2 regions of the Staphylococcus sp. Marseille-Q1834 genome follow, and region 2 is predicted to be linked to the other one. Evidence: riboswitches for the same ligand, from Rfam matches in the RefSeq annotation. Region 2 holds a riboswitch; the other holds the start of a gene.
What was found. A riboswitch is a leader RNA that binds a small molecule or an ion and turns the genes downstream of it on or off. The one in region 2 is predicted to bind FMN.

Region 1 (7,163 bases), 280 kb from region 2:
GTGCTTTTAATTCAACATCATTCGCTTTTTTTTTACGATATTCAACTAAACTTTCAATAGTAATCATTTTTAACTGATGCTTTTCCTTAAACGCTATTAAATCTTGACCTTTTGCCATTGACCCATCATCATTCATAATTTCACAAATGACACCTGCGGGTTGTGCACCAGTTAAAATAGCTAAATCAATTGCTGCTTCTGTATGACCCATTCTTTCTAATACACCATTATCTTTGGCAATTAAAGGGAATAGATGCCCAGGTCTATTAAAGCTCTCTGGCGTAGATTCTGGATTAATTAGAGCGCGCGCAGTAGCCATACGATCAAATGCGCTAATCCCTGTTGAGGTCGATACATGGTCAATACTTACAGTAAAGTTCGTACCATAATCATCTGTATTTCTATTCACCATTGATACAAGATTTAATCGATTTGCAATTTCATTACTGATAGGTGCGCAAATTAATCCTCGTGCATGTTGTGCCATAAAATTAATCGTGTCATCTTTCATCCATTCTGTTACTGCAATTAAGTCGCCTTCATTTTCACGATCTTCATCGTCTACTACGATAATACTTTCGCCTTGTTTCAAAGCTTCAAGCGCTACATTGATGTCATCAAACTTCATATTATGCCCTCCTAAACTCCTAAAAACCAAATGCTTTTAATTTATCAATTGTTAAATCTGAATCTTTTGCTTTTACAATATTCTCTACATATTTAAAAAGTACGTCTGTTTCTAAATGGACATTATCGCCAATCTTTTTAGAGAAAAGAATAGTAGAACGTCTTGTTTCAGGAATTAAATGTATATCGAAACTGTTGCTACGCAGGTCAAAGACAGTAAGACTGACACCGTCTACCGTTATGGATCCTTGTTTCACCATTTGACTCATTGTATGTGACGGTGCTTTAATCGTCACAATACGTGAATTTGGTGTTTCATTCACTTGTGAAATTGTACCTACTTCATCCACGTGGCCTAAAACAAAATGTCCACCAAAACGCCCATTTCCTGCCATAGCACGTTCTAAATTCACTTCATCATTTAATTTTATATTTGATAAGTAGGTTTTATTTTCAGTGCCTTTAATAACTTGCACAGAAAAATAATTACTGTGGAAGTCAATAACTGTTAAACATGCGCCATTGACACTAATTGAGTCGCCGATGTGCATATCCTCTAAAATGCGTTGACACGCGATATCTAACGTTTTAACAGACTGTTGCGTACGAATGTTTTTTATAGTACCTATTTCTTCAACGATACCTGTAAACATATTTATTTCACTTCTTTCGCAATGTCATTTTAATATTTTGGTAAATTAACTCTGTAGAAATGATTTCAAATTGAGTGGCTTCGTTTAAATCAATTACTTTCTCTGTTTGATAAAATTGATATTGACCGGAACCACCTATTATTATCGGGGCATAATAAATAATAAGTTGATTAACATAATTAGTTTGGAGAAATTCTGAAGTAACATGAGGGCCTGCCTCAACAAGTAGCTTACCAACACCTTTATCGTAAATATCAGATAAGATATTTGCTAAGTTACATTCAGTTAAATTTATAATTTTGATATGTTCAGATGGACTGCTAAGCGATTGATTTTCCGTATAAATCCAAATTTCACTAAAGTTGTCTTGGAACATTTGTTTTGTGAAATCGATATCACCACTTTTCGATAATACAATTCGAATTGGATGTTTCCCATCTTGAATTCGCGTTGTATATTGTGGGTTATCTGCTTCAACTGTTCCATTACCTGTTAACACAGCATCATGTGAATGTCTCAATTGATAAACATCTTGTTTCACGTATTTATTTGTTATCCATTGACTTTGTCCATTATCAGTTGCTTGTTTGCCATCCAAGGACGTCGAAACTTTTAAAGTGATTTCAGGAAGTTGATGTTCTTTCGCTTTGAAAAAGTCTTTATAAAGCATCGCAGCTTCATCTGAAGGTTGATATTCAACTTCAATACCAGCATCTTGTAAAATCTTGTCTCCTTCAGAAGGTAATGTTGTATCCTTTACTGCATAAACGACTTTACTTAGTCCAAATTCAATTATTTTATTAACACAAGGTGGCGTTGAACCGTAATGTGTACAGGGTTCTAGGGAAATATAAATGGTGCCGCCTTTAGCCTTCTCTTGTGCCATATCTAAAGCTTGAACTTCGGCATGTTTATCACCTTGCTTTAGATGAGCACCAAGGCCTACTATACGACCTTCATTTACAACCACTGAACCTACTGGAGGATTAACACCAGTTTGTCCGTCCACCATTTGTGCAAGTTGTATTGCATATTGCATGAAATTACTCAAATTATCACCTCAATAAAAAACCCTATGCCTAGAATCTTCAGTTAGGCATAGGGAGATACATGTATAGTTAAATAAGCTTACTACTAACAGTAAACTATCCATATTTAAATAAACGTCTATTATATCAATAGCGCGGCTTCATTCTTTCTCCCATCCAGACTATTACTGTCGGCTCTAGAATCTCACTAGATCAGCCACTTATAACTTCTTAGTTATAAGCAGGTCGCAGGCTTAAATTACTGCCGGTTGGGAATCACACCCTGCCCCGAAAGAATTACTATGAAATTGTGATAACTTAAGAGTTAATGTAGTTAATTACTACACACTTAATCATACGCTTATTTTTAGAAAATTACAAACAAAGAAATACAGTCTTGTAGACGATTTAGTCACAAAATGTAGATTTTTTCAGCATTAGGTGTAAGTCTATGATGATTCATGATCAAATTCGCTTTGAACTTCGTATAGATAATTCACAGAGCTCACCGCTTGAGTCACAATCATTTTAACACCGTTTCTCAATTTATTAACGCCATTTGTAACTTGACCAATCGCAATCATATTATGCAATGTGCCATATCGCGGACTAATCACTTGATTGGTTTCCGGAATAATTTGAATACCACCCATAGGATGAGCTTGAACTATTTGACGATTTTCAAGATTTAACACTAGTTGATCATCTTCATCTAAATCTGATAGATGGGTTTTAGAACCAGTAGAATTAATTACCACATTATATTGATGGACTTCCGCTTCATCTTTAAATTTTAAATAAAACTGATTGTCCTCATATTTAATATCCTCTAATCCTTTTTTAATGATTAAGGAGCCATCATTTATTAAATCAATAACTAAACGGGCAGTACGAGGAGGCATCGGGTTAGAATTTAATTGAATAATTTTAGTAAAACGTTTATCAAATTCTTTTTGATCACTACGACTGAAACTATTCCAAATCCAATTTAAATTTTCTTTAACATTTTCAATGATACTTTGAAAGACACCTAATTCATCGGGACGATCTAAGTCAAATTGTAAATCTTTAATCGTATCACCTGTTCTACGATGAACCATTCTATCTAATTTAACATTATATAATTCACATTCTAATTTGAATAATTCAAATGCTTTTTCTAATGGCACGTTTCCATAATGTTCCATTTTAATTTCATTGAACTTTTCTTTAGTTAAATATTTAAAATCGATCTCCACCATATTTCCTCGTACACTAGGTAAATTGGCCGATCTACTTGTCATAGTTATTGGTAACTTAGGATGATGCGAAGCGACATAACGTACTACATCTAAACTCGCTAATCCAGTGCCAACTATCGCAATACTATCTGTTTCTTTCACTTCATCTAAGGTATGGTATGTCGGATATGGTGTTTGTATGTATCCTTTTTTTCCTTTTAAATAATATGGATCGTGATATGCAAAAGTTCCAATCGTTAGAAAAATATAATCATATTCTTTCCATTGGGACATATCTTCAGACGTACAGACATAATATTTTAACGTCGTTTCATCAACATCAGAGTTAGTAAATATTTCATGCACTGGTTTATTAATAACATTTAAATTATCAAACATAGTTGCATAATCTGATAAATATGATTTCATATAATGACCAAAGACAAATCTTGGTAAATATTTAGGATTATCGAATTTAAATTCATTCTGATTTTGATACCATTTCCAGAATTCTTCATCATCATCTAAATTTAAACTCATATTTTTAGTAGGTAAATTAATTAGGAGTTGGCTACTGTCATTTTGAAAAGGCACGCCTTGTCCCATATTATCTTCATTATCATAGACATCTACTTTTAACTTCTTGAAGTCTTCATTTTTAACTAACTGTCGTAAAACACTGACGCCAGCTGTTCCCATTCCAATTATTGCTACACGCATTTAACATCATCCTTCTATCTATCTCTCATTCAAAATATAATTGTATTATATCAATGTCTTAAATTAATAGTCTTATTCAAGTATAGCCATTTCTAATTACTTCTAACCATTATAAGATATGGTAGAATCTATTTGAGGTGAAATGATTATGAAATTTTTACTTAAAGTTGCCCTTGTATTTGTGATTGCTTTTTCTTGGTTGAATCGAAAAAATAAAGCTGAATAATTTTTTAATATGATAAAAAACCAGCGCACACAATAGTTTAACAAATTGTGTATGCTGGTTTAATTTTAATTATTTTTGATGTTTAGTATCATCTTTATATACATAAAGTTTGAAATATTTACCTTCTGTTTTCATTTCTTTATAGAAATCCGCAATAATTTCGGCGTTATTTTCAGCCCATTTAATATCTGTAGCATATTGGTGTTCACCAGGGTTTTTAGGATTCCATCTCATACTATAAAGTGTATTTTGATCGCTATGTGATAAATAGTGTTGGTGAATGAAATCTGCGCCACCTTTGATAGCTTTCTCAGGTGTATCCCAACCATGCTTTTTAGCGTATTCTGAACCTGTTTTAATAGGATCTTCATCTAGAGCCCCTACGCCGTAAAAGTTATAATACTTCTTACCGTCAATTTCGACGCCTTTAGCTAAATCACTTTTAACTGAACCTGTTTCTAATAACGCATGTGAAATTAAATAAACTTCATTTACATGCTTTTCTTTAGCGGCACTAACGAAAGCATCAGTATGTTCTAATAAAGTAGGTCTATCAAATAACATACGTTTGATACGATTTTCATCAATACCTTGATATTTTGATAAATCTAAAAATTGATATCTTTGTTTGTCATCATCAATGAATTTACTACTATCCATTGCAGCTTTTATTTCACTCGCTGAAGCATCTCTCCAAGCATTGTTGCTTTTATTAGATACTTGTTGGCTTGTATAGTTATCAATTTGCTTCTCAGCAGCTTTATCTAACGTTACATTTAAATGCTCAACACTTTCTTCTTCATCAACATTTTTGAAAAAAATCTGATCAGAAATCATTGAAAAGAAGACGAAACCAGCTACTACTAAAACAATGAGCAACCCTACAAGTCCTATTATAGAGCCCTTCTTGTGCTTCGTCATATTCACACCTCTTAGGTCATTCTTTTAATCTTAATTAAACTATTTCATGATAAAAAGTTTAACATTATTACTACCTTTAAACAATTTTATAGTTACAATGTTACAAATTCATAAAATAACAGTAATCAAAATGAAACTTAACAAAATAAAAAGTAATGAAATAAGTGGAATTTCATTACTTGGTACATCTATATAAAATTCGTTAGTTATCTAGATCAATCTATATAAAGTTATTTATTCTCATTGCGGTAATCCATCATGATGAAACTCGCAGCTTGTGATCTATTCTTATAGTAATATTGGTTTAAATCAATTGTGCCCTCAACTTCACCATCACGGTACATCATTTCATTTGTGAAATTATTAATCATCACAAATTCAGAACGATCTCTAATAATATCTAAATCATCATTTCTCGCAAAGAAATGTTCAAGATTTAAATGTGCGTAATCCAACTTCATACCTCCCACTTTTTAAATGTCGCATTGTATTCTAATGAACGATTTAATTCAACATTTTATTATATTTTGTCATTCTATGTTTACTATTTAACACCTATTTTTTAAATTACGCAAATGATAATTCATTGTGACTATATTATTCTCTATTTATCCGGAAAATTAATTTATGTATATACATAATCAAGGAGTTTAAATCGTACACATTGAATTTTGAAAAAATTTACGCTAACCACTATAAAATAATTCATTATTTGTTAAAACAATACCATATAAAGTATAATTATGATGAATTTTACCAATTACTTTTAATTAAATTATGGCAGTTATCTCTTATATATGATTCAACTTCCTCTATCACTCTTAACTCATTTCTATATACTCGATTAAAATTTTATCTTATCGACCTTTTTAGACATGAAAAGGTAAAAATTGAAACTATTGATTTAGAAACTGCAGAAATAAATTCTTCTATGAACTCTTTTTATAAACAATATCCTCTTAATTATCTACAAGATGTTCAGTCTCTTCTTCGTCCTCACGAATACACTTGGCTCAAATTTTATATGCAAGGTTATAAACAATATGAAATCGCTAAGTTAATGGGTGTTTCTACTACTACTATTAAAAAGTATAAATCCTTAACTTTTAATAAATTACAAACTTATTATCATGAAGGTGTATAACGTGTTACCCCATAATTCATACCATTTATTATATATTCAAGCTATGTCAGGTAGTTCGCTTAAAACGAAGTGTTGCTTTACAACTTATGACATGGTACTGCCTTTTCCAATAAAAAAGGTACTGATTTATTATTTGGAGCAACATCAACGTTCATATTCGCAACAGGTAAAGTTAGCGAAACGTTTGTTGGCGATTAATAAATTAGTACCATTATATATCTCTAATAAAGTGATTCTTTTTCCAGTGAAGCAACAGCGTGCACCCTTACAAATTTATTTGAATGCTCAAGCAATTATAGGATTAACGTCAACAAGCACCGGAACTATAGTAACGTTTGATAATTTAATCCAGTTTAAAATTAATGAACCCTATACGTTGGTTTATAAGAAATGGCAAGAAAGCTTACTATTATTTCATTTAGTGCAAAAATCTACGCCGTCTTATTAAATTTGTACTCTAGCAACTTCTTAGTAAATAGCGCTGTCACTGATTTAATTAATAACAAACTGACTAAAGCTAATAAAATAGCCCCTATTAAAATTAAAATAACGTTAATAACTGGCATAGAAACTTGAGGATTAACGAAAAAATTTACTGCCGTTAAACTCGTGATAAATCCGGTT
Region 2 (7,163 bases):
GTTTCAATACCCTTTTTCTTTTGCTCGATTGCAGCGCTTAAACCGCATGGGCCTCCACCGATAATAATACTCTCAACGATTTGCATGTTTTTGGCCTCCTTTAATCACCAATATATTATAGCAGTTAAGTCCCTTTTTCTAAATAGAAAAACATTTACAAGTTATAAGATAGTAAATTAATAAAGCAAACAATAAAATAGGAGCAGAACAGAAATTAAAATAATTTCATCGTCCTGCCCTAGGGATGACTAGATATGAGAAAAGATGAATTTAAGCGCATTTTCATATCAATCAGCTACTGCCAAATGTAAAAAAGACTGGGACAATTAATAATTGTCCCAGCCTGTTCTCTAGAATTAATTTTAAATAGCTTATTGAGGAATAACTAATTTTTCACCGTTAGTGATATTGTTACTTGTTAAACCATTAGCTTGTTTAATTTTATTTACATTTTCAATTGTACCTTGACCATAATATTGAATAGCAATACGGTATAAGTTTTCATTACCTGATACTACGTGTGTTTGTTGACCAGCAGTAGCATTATTTGATTGATTGTTATTACCATTTGAATTTTGGCTATTATTTTGAGTAGCCTGTGAATTACCATTGTTATTATCGCTATTACTATTATTATCAGAAGAGTTATTTGAACTATTTTCTGAAGAAGATGCACTATTATTTTCATTTGTTGTTGCGCCAGTTGAAGCACTGTTATCTTTGTCTTTAGCTGCGCTGTTTTCAGAAGATTTATCTTCAGTTGTCGCATTTTCATCAGATTTATTATCATTTACATTTGATTTTTCGTTTGATTCGCTTGATTTATCGGCTTTATTATCTTCAGTAGTTTTATCTTTTGAGTTATCTTTTTCATCAGATTTTTGTGAAGTTTGCTCTGTAGTATTCTCTTCTTTAGTGCCATCCTTATCTTTATTATCATTATTTAAATACATACCAATGAAGATAGCTAAAGCAGCTAAAATTAATAACAATGCAAGTAATGGTAATAAAATACCCATTAATCCACGTTTTTTCTTACCATCGTGAGCTTGGAAGCTATCATGATTATCATATCTATCATTATCACGATAATCGTCACGGTGGTTACGTGATTCATTATGATGGTCATCACGTGTATTATGATGATCTAAGTCATTATCTTTAGAATGGTGTTTTTTATTTTTAGAAGCAGCTACACCTGCAGCTCCAGCAGCTCCGGCAGCACCTGCACCAATTGCAGCTTTTTTGCCTTTACTATGTTTTTTATGGTTGTCACGTGCACGATTTGTATCGTCATCATATTTATCATTATCACGATCACGAGAATTTCTATCATTATCTAAGTGATCTCTGTCATCGCGATAATCTTTTCTGTTATCACGAGAATCTACACGATTGTTTTTACGATTTTTCTTCTTATTTTTATTATGACCCGCAGCAGCTCCGGCAGCTCCAGCACCACCAGCAATTGCAGCATCTTTACCGTTAACTAAGCGATCATCTTGATCATGTTCAAGATTTTCATCATGACGTTGATCTCTTCTGATATCTCTACCATCTCTACGATTTCTGTAACCATCTTCTTCTTGATCAAAATCACGATGACGACGGTCATTATCATTTAAACGGTCATTTTCAAAATCATCTTCGAAGTCATCATAATTGTTAGAACGTCTATCGTTATTACGATGATTTCTGTTTGAATAATCTGATTTATTTTCAAAGCGATCATTATGTACGTCTTCAAAAGCTTCTTCATCGTAACGATCGTCTAATGACCCTTCATTGTTGTAGTCATTTGGTTGGTCATCAAATTTCTTACTACGATTTGTTGCTTGATTACGTCTTCTTTGACGTCTTTGTGCATTTCTTGGTGGAAATTGTTGGTCTGATTGATTATCAAATTCATCGATAGTTTCATCAGAGTTGTGATTTGTATGTTCGAATTGATCGTCTGAATCAATTGATTGACGATTTTTTTCGAAGTCATCTCTAAAATTATTTTTAGACATGGCTAACATCCTTTCTTAATTAATTATTTAATTGTCACATACTTTATACCCTTGAATATAGCAAATATGTATCATTTTTAACATTTTTTATAAAACATTTGGTGATTTAATTATATCCTGTATAAAATATCATAGTAAAGAAAAGCACCTAATATTTGAATAAATTTTTAAGTTTTTCATTATAACTAAATTTTCTCTTTACTTTTTTTCTATTAAAACAATTTAGAGAAGTTAAGTTAGAATCAATATCGCAACATTGGTTAGGCTTAGCAGGTACTTCTCCAAAGAACTCAAGTAAGTAACTTCTTCGACATTGATCGAGACTTGTATAACCAATCATGCGTTGATAGCCTAGCTTTTTACGGATTAATGATGTTTTAAATATTTTTTTAAGCTGTATAATTGAATATCTTTGGCGCAAAACGTCTAATATCTCTTGTTTATTAGGAGGTAAAAAGGCACCTAAATCATAGGCTTCTACATCTTCAGCTAAAATCGCATCATTAAATAGCAGCGTTTCAAGAATAAAACTATCATCAGGTTGGAAAAGACTAATGGCTTGACTTTGTTTTCCGTCTCTTCCTGCTCTACCGATTTCCTGTAAATAATTTGATGGACTCGTGGATAAGTGAAAATGAATTACAGTGCGAATGTCCTTTTTATTTACTCCCATTCCAAAAGCACTTGTTGCAACAATGACAGGAATAAAATTATTAATAAATTGTTGTTGCACAGTATGACGTTCTTGATAAGATAAATCACCATGATAAATTCCAGTTAGATAACCTTTTTTATAAATGAGATTAGCCAGTTCGAAACACATTTTCTTAGATGAAACATAAATAATTGTAGGTCCTGAAGTTTCCAAGAATTCGAGCAACCAAGTGATTTTGTCATCATCACTTTCAAAATTGATGTGAGAAAATGAAATATTATCTCTATTCATGGTAGTTTTGATAGTTTTAAACTTAATTTTTAAAATTGTTTCTAAATCTTCTGGGAGATGTGGTGGTGCTGTAGCTGTGAGCGCTAATATGGTTGCAGATTTGAAAAACTGTGTAATCTGTCCTACTAACGCATAATGTGGACGAAAATCATATCCCCATTCAGATAAACAGTGTGCTTCATCTAATACAATTAATCCAAAATTGATTTGATTGATAAGCTCAAAATGATTAGATTGTAATAAAAATTCTGGACTTAAAAATATAAAGCGACTTTTCTTTAATAAGTTGATATTTTCCTTTTTTTCTTGCTCTTCCATACCAGAATGAATATAGCTGACATGCTTTTCACCTTGTGCTTTCAGTTGCATGACTTGGTCATCCATTAATGATATTAAGGGAGAAATAATAAGCGTAGGCTGTTGTTTCATATAAGTTGGAAATTGGTAACATAAACTTTTACCACTACCAGTTGGTAGAACGCCTAGCGTGTGTTGGCCATTAAGAATGCTTTCAATTATTTCACGTTGCCCTGGATTAAAAGCGTCATACCCAAACCATTCTTTAAGCTTATCTTCCAACATTAATATCACCTCTTTCGATACCTACAATAATTAATTTGATTTGAAAATATGATAATTGCTTGAATTGATTTTTATATATTTTCAAACGTTCCCCTCTATTATTAACGTAAAATTTTTCAAAATCATAAATGAAATGTTCATCAACATAATCAGTATACTCATGGAAATAGCCTTTAATGAATAACTCCAATACATGATCTTCTATAGTATTCACTTTCACATTTTGTATTACAGCAACTTCATCCATTGTGATCCCTCGAAGCAATTGCTTTTGTGATAATGCCGTTTTATTTAATAACGGAGGTAATATAATTAACTTAGAAAGTATTGGAAATTGGTCCTTTTGTTCGAGGGCATACATCATTTCCACTAAATCGTTAAGTTCTAATGTAAATAAATCCGTTATAGGAATATCTTCAATTAGACTCACTTGTTGACGCGTATACATTTGCTCATCAAAACCTTGTAAGTAATAATGGATATAACAGCAATTGTCATTTTGAGTATAAATAGTATGAAATAATTGTGATAATTCTTCTTGGAAATCTTCAATTAACTCATGATTTATAATATCTAAATAAACCTGTTTCACGCGTTGTTGAACTTTTAATTGCTGGGAAATAGGAATAAAATTCAGCTCATTATTAAGATAATGAGTGATAGATTGAACTAATAATTGAATACAACTATAAGTATTGATTAAACTATCATATGTAAATCTTGTATGAATTTTAAGTTGAATTTGATTACTTTCATTATTTTGAACATATCGCTCAAAAGACGGATATTTTAATTTAGGAAAACTGTGATATAATGATAAAAGTTGTTGAGAACAAGCATCAAAAAATGTTTGATGTGATTTTTTTCCGCATAATATATTGTAAATACTTTTATCAGTTTTATAATTAAATGTGTGTCTATACGCATATGAAAAGATATCGTACATAGGTGAATCCTCACTTTATGAAACTTATAAATTAGAAATTAAATTAATCGATGTCTGAATTATCATTTGTTATACTAGTGTAGCATTTTTATCAAAGGAGGCGAAAAAATTGGCAAAGTATACAATCGTTGATATGGATACCTGTATAGCTTGTGGTGCATGTGGCGCAGCAGCACCAGATATTTATGATTATGACGACGAAGGTATTGCTTTCGTAATCCTTGATGATAATCAAGGTACTGCAGAAGTACCAGAAGAATTATATGAAGATATGGAAGACGCTCTTGAAGGTTGTCCAACAGATTCAATTAAAATTGAAGAGGAACCATTCGATGGCGATGCATTAAAATTTGAATAGTAAGTTAAATTTGATTATATCACTATATTATATAGATAGCCGACAAAGTTGCATGCTTTGTCGGTTTTATTTTTTATTTCGAAATGCCTTGAGTATAAATTAGGCACGAAATTGAAAAAGACTGGAACCTTAGTGAGTCCAGTCTCGATTTCAAATAAATTCATATTCTATTTAAGAACTCTTTTTAAACGTTGATATAAAAGTATAAAAATAATAGAAATGATAATTCCTTTAATGATGTTGAAAGGAATGATTCCAGATAAAATTATAATTTTTAAATTGGTAAAGACATCGCCTAAGTTAAAAATCATGCCATATAAAGGTAATAAGACGAAGTAATTTAAAATACTTAGAACAACTGTCATAACAATCGTACCTACCGCTAAACCAATGACTAAGGAACGATTAGAATGAGAGAATTTTTTCTTACTAACATAATAAGCAGATAATAAGAAACTTACACCAGCTAAAAAGTTAGCAACGGGCCCTACAGGATCTCCCATATTAAAAATAAAATTTAATATATTTTTTACTAAAGCTACTATGACACCTGCTAAGGGGCCAAATGTAAATGTAGCTAATAATGTTGGTACATCACTAAAGTCTAATGTTAAGTATGGTGGTAAAAAAGGCAATGGAAATTTTATAAATGTTAATATAAATGCAATTGCGCTTAACATACTTATAGTAATGAGGCGTTTATTTTGTTGCATATTCAATTTTCTCCTTCCATTCATCTTGCATAGAATAGGAGGATAATTTTGCACAACAAAAAACCTCCATCTTCTCCCATCCAGACTATACTGTCGGCTTCAGATTTACACTGAATCAGCCACTTCAAAGAAGCGGGTCGCAGGCTTATTTTACTGCCGGTCGGGACTCTCACCCTACCCCGAAGATGAATTTCGTATTTATTAATTTAAATTAAATATTACATTAAGGAAAAAGTTTGTGCAATACTCATGCTCAATTCAAAATAAAATTCCCACTTAATCTTTTAGTTTTTAAAGATTAAGTGGGTCAAAGTAATGATTATTCAGGTTTAGGTAATTTAATAATAAAAGTTGTTCCCTTACCTAATGTACTTTCTACGGAAATATTACCACCATGTTCTTCGATAATCATTTTACAAATGAATAATCCTAAACCAGTACCTTGTTTACCACGTGTTCTTGAGGCTTCTACTTTATAAAACCTATCAAAGACTAAATCAAGATGTTCAGGTGCAATACCGCTACCAGTATCCTTTACATACAGAATTTGATAATTATCATCTTCTGAAGTCATGATACTGATTTTGTCACCCGGTTTAGTATAACGCGTCGCATTATCAATCAAATTAGTAAGTACTTGATCAATACGATCAGCATCATATTCCCATGGTGTCTCATCCACATTTGGAAGTAAATTCATATCAATTTCTAAATCATGGGCTTGTTGTCTATATTTCATTTGAATTTTAGATAGCAAGGGCTTAATAGGCTGAACTTCTTTATTTACAGTTAAACCTTCAGCATCCATACGAGCTACATTGAGTAATTCATTAACAAGACGATTCAATCGTTTTGTTTCATCTAATACAATTGATAGAGAATCTCTGATCTCCTCAGGTTCTGTTACGATACCGTCTACAATAGACTCAGTGTAACCCTGTAATAAAGAGATAGGTGTACGTAATTCATGAGATACATTAGCAATGAAATCTTTTTTCATTTGATCGAGATTGTGCTCATTGGTCATATCTCTAATAATAACTACAATGCCACTGCGTCCATCTTGTTGAATACGAGGAATATAGCTCATAATAAATACGTAAAATTTACCATTAAATTCATAACCTTGGAATTCAGTAGTTTTTGAAGTAAATGTTATTTCAATTTGTTTCTCAATTTTTTTATAGGTCGTTTTATCAATAGTTGGGATAATGTCATCTGCCATTTTATTAGATAAGATGACTTCCCTATTATCATTAATTCCTAATACGCCCTCTACCATTGAATTAATTAAGCTATCACGAATATTTCTTTGAGTTGAAATAGCTTCAATATGCTCTTGAATCTCATAGCTCATATTGTTAAAAGTTCGTGATAATTCTCCGATTTCATCTTTTGTTGATACAGTCGTCTTTTGAGAATAATCTCCTTTTGACACGTTAAATGCTTGTGTGCGCAATTGTCGTAAAGGTTTAGTAATTTTATTTGATAAGAAGAAAGCAAACACAGTTGAAGTTGCCAAGAAAATAATGGCAGTAATTAAAATAATAATGGTAATCGCATTATTAGTATCTTCAATTGTTTTTAAATCTTGATAAATAAACAC

Region 1: linked by a shared signal. The riboswitch ahead of ribD (bifunctional diaminohydroxyphosphoribosylaminopyrimidine deaminase/5-amino-6-(5-phosphoribosylamino)uracil reductase RibD) and the one ahead of LIX58_RS10550 (ECF transporter S component) in region 2 are both predicted to bind FMN.

What each region holds. Positions count from the first base shown of each region.
Region 1 covers NZ_CAKASN010000002.1:566,015-573,177, forward strand. The annotation lists gene ribB (3,4-dihydroxy-2-butanone-4-phosphate synthase) at 1-628, opposite strand, end outside; gene LIX58_RS11855 (riboflavin synthase) at 648-1,280, opposite strand; gene ribD (bifunctional diaminohydroxyphosphoribosylaminopyrimidine deaminase/5-amino-6-(5-phosphoribosylamino)uracil reductase RibD) at 1,288-2,331, opposite strand; FMN riboswitch at 2,470-2,608, opposite strand; gene LIX58_RS11865 (FAD/NAD(P)-binding protein) at 2,758-4,248, opposite strand; gene LIX58_RS11870 (N-acetylglucosaminidase) at 4,544-5,395, opposite strand; gene LIX58_RS11875 (hypothetical protein) at 5,626-5,850, opposite strand; gene LIX58_RS11880 (sigma-70 family RNA polymerase sigma factor) at 6,060-6,539, shown strand; gene LIX58_RS11885 (competence protein ComK) at 6,541-6,987, shown strand; gene LIX58_RS11890 (hypothetical protein) at 6,971-7,163, opposite strand, start outside.
Region 2 covers NZ_CAKASN010000002.1:289,836-296,998, forward strand. The annotation lists gene ypdA (bacillithiol disulfide reductase YpdA) at 1-86, opposite strand, end outside; gene ebpS (elastin-binding protein EbpS) at 372-2,012, opposite strand; gene LIX58_RS10535 (RecQ family ATP-dependent DNA helicase) at 2,161-3,540, opposite strand; gene LIX58_RS10540 (helix-turn-helix domain-containing protein) at 3,527-4,486, opposite strand; gene LIX58_RS10545 (ferredoxin) at 4,596-4,844, shown strand; gene LIX58_RS10550 (ECF transporter S component) at 5,012-5,557, opposite strand; FMN riboswitch at 5,622-5,748, opposite strand; gene LIX58_RS10555 (ATP-binding protein) at 5,877-7,163, opposite strand, start outside.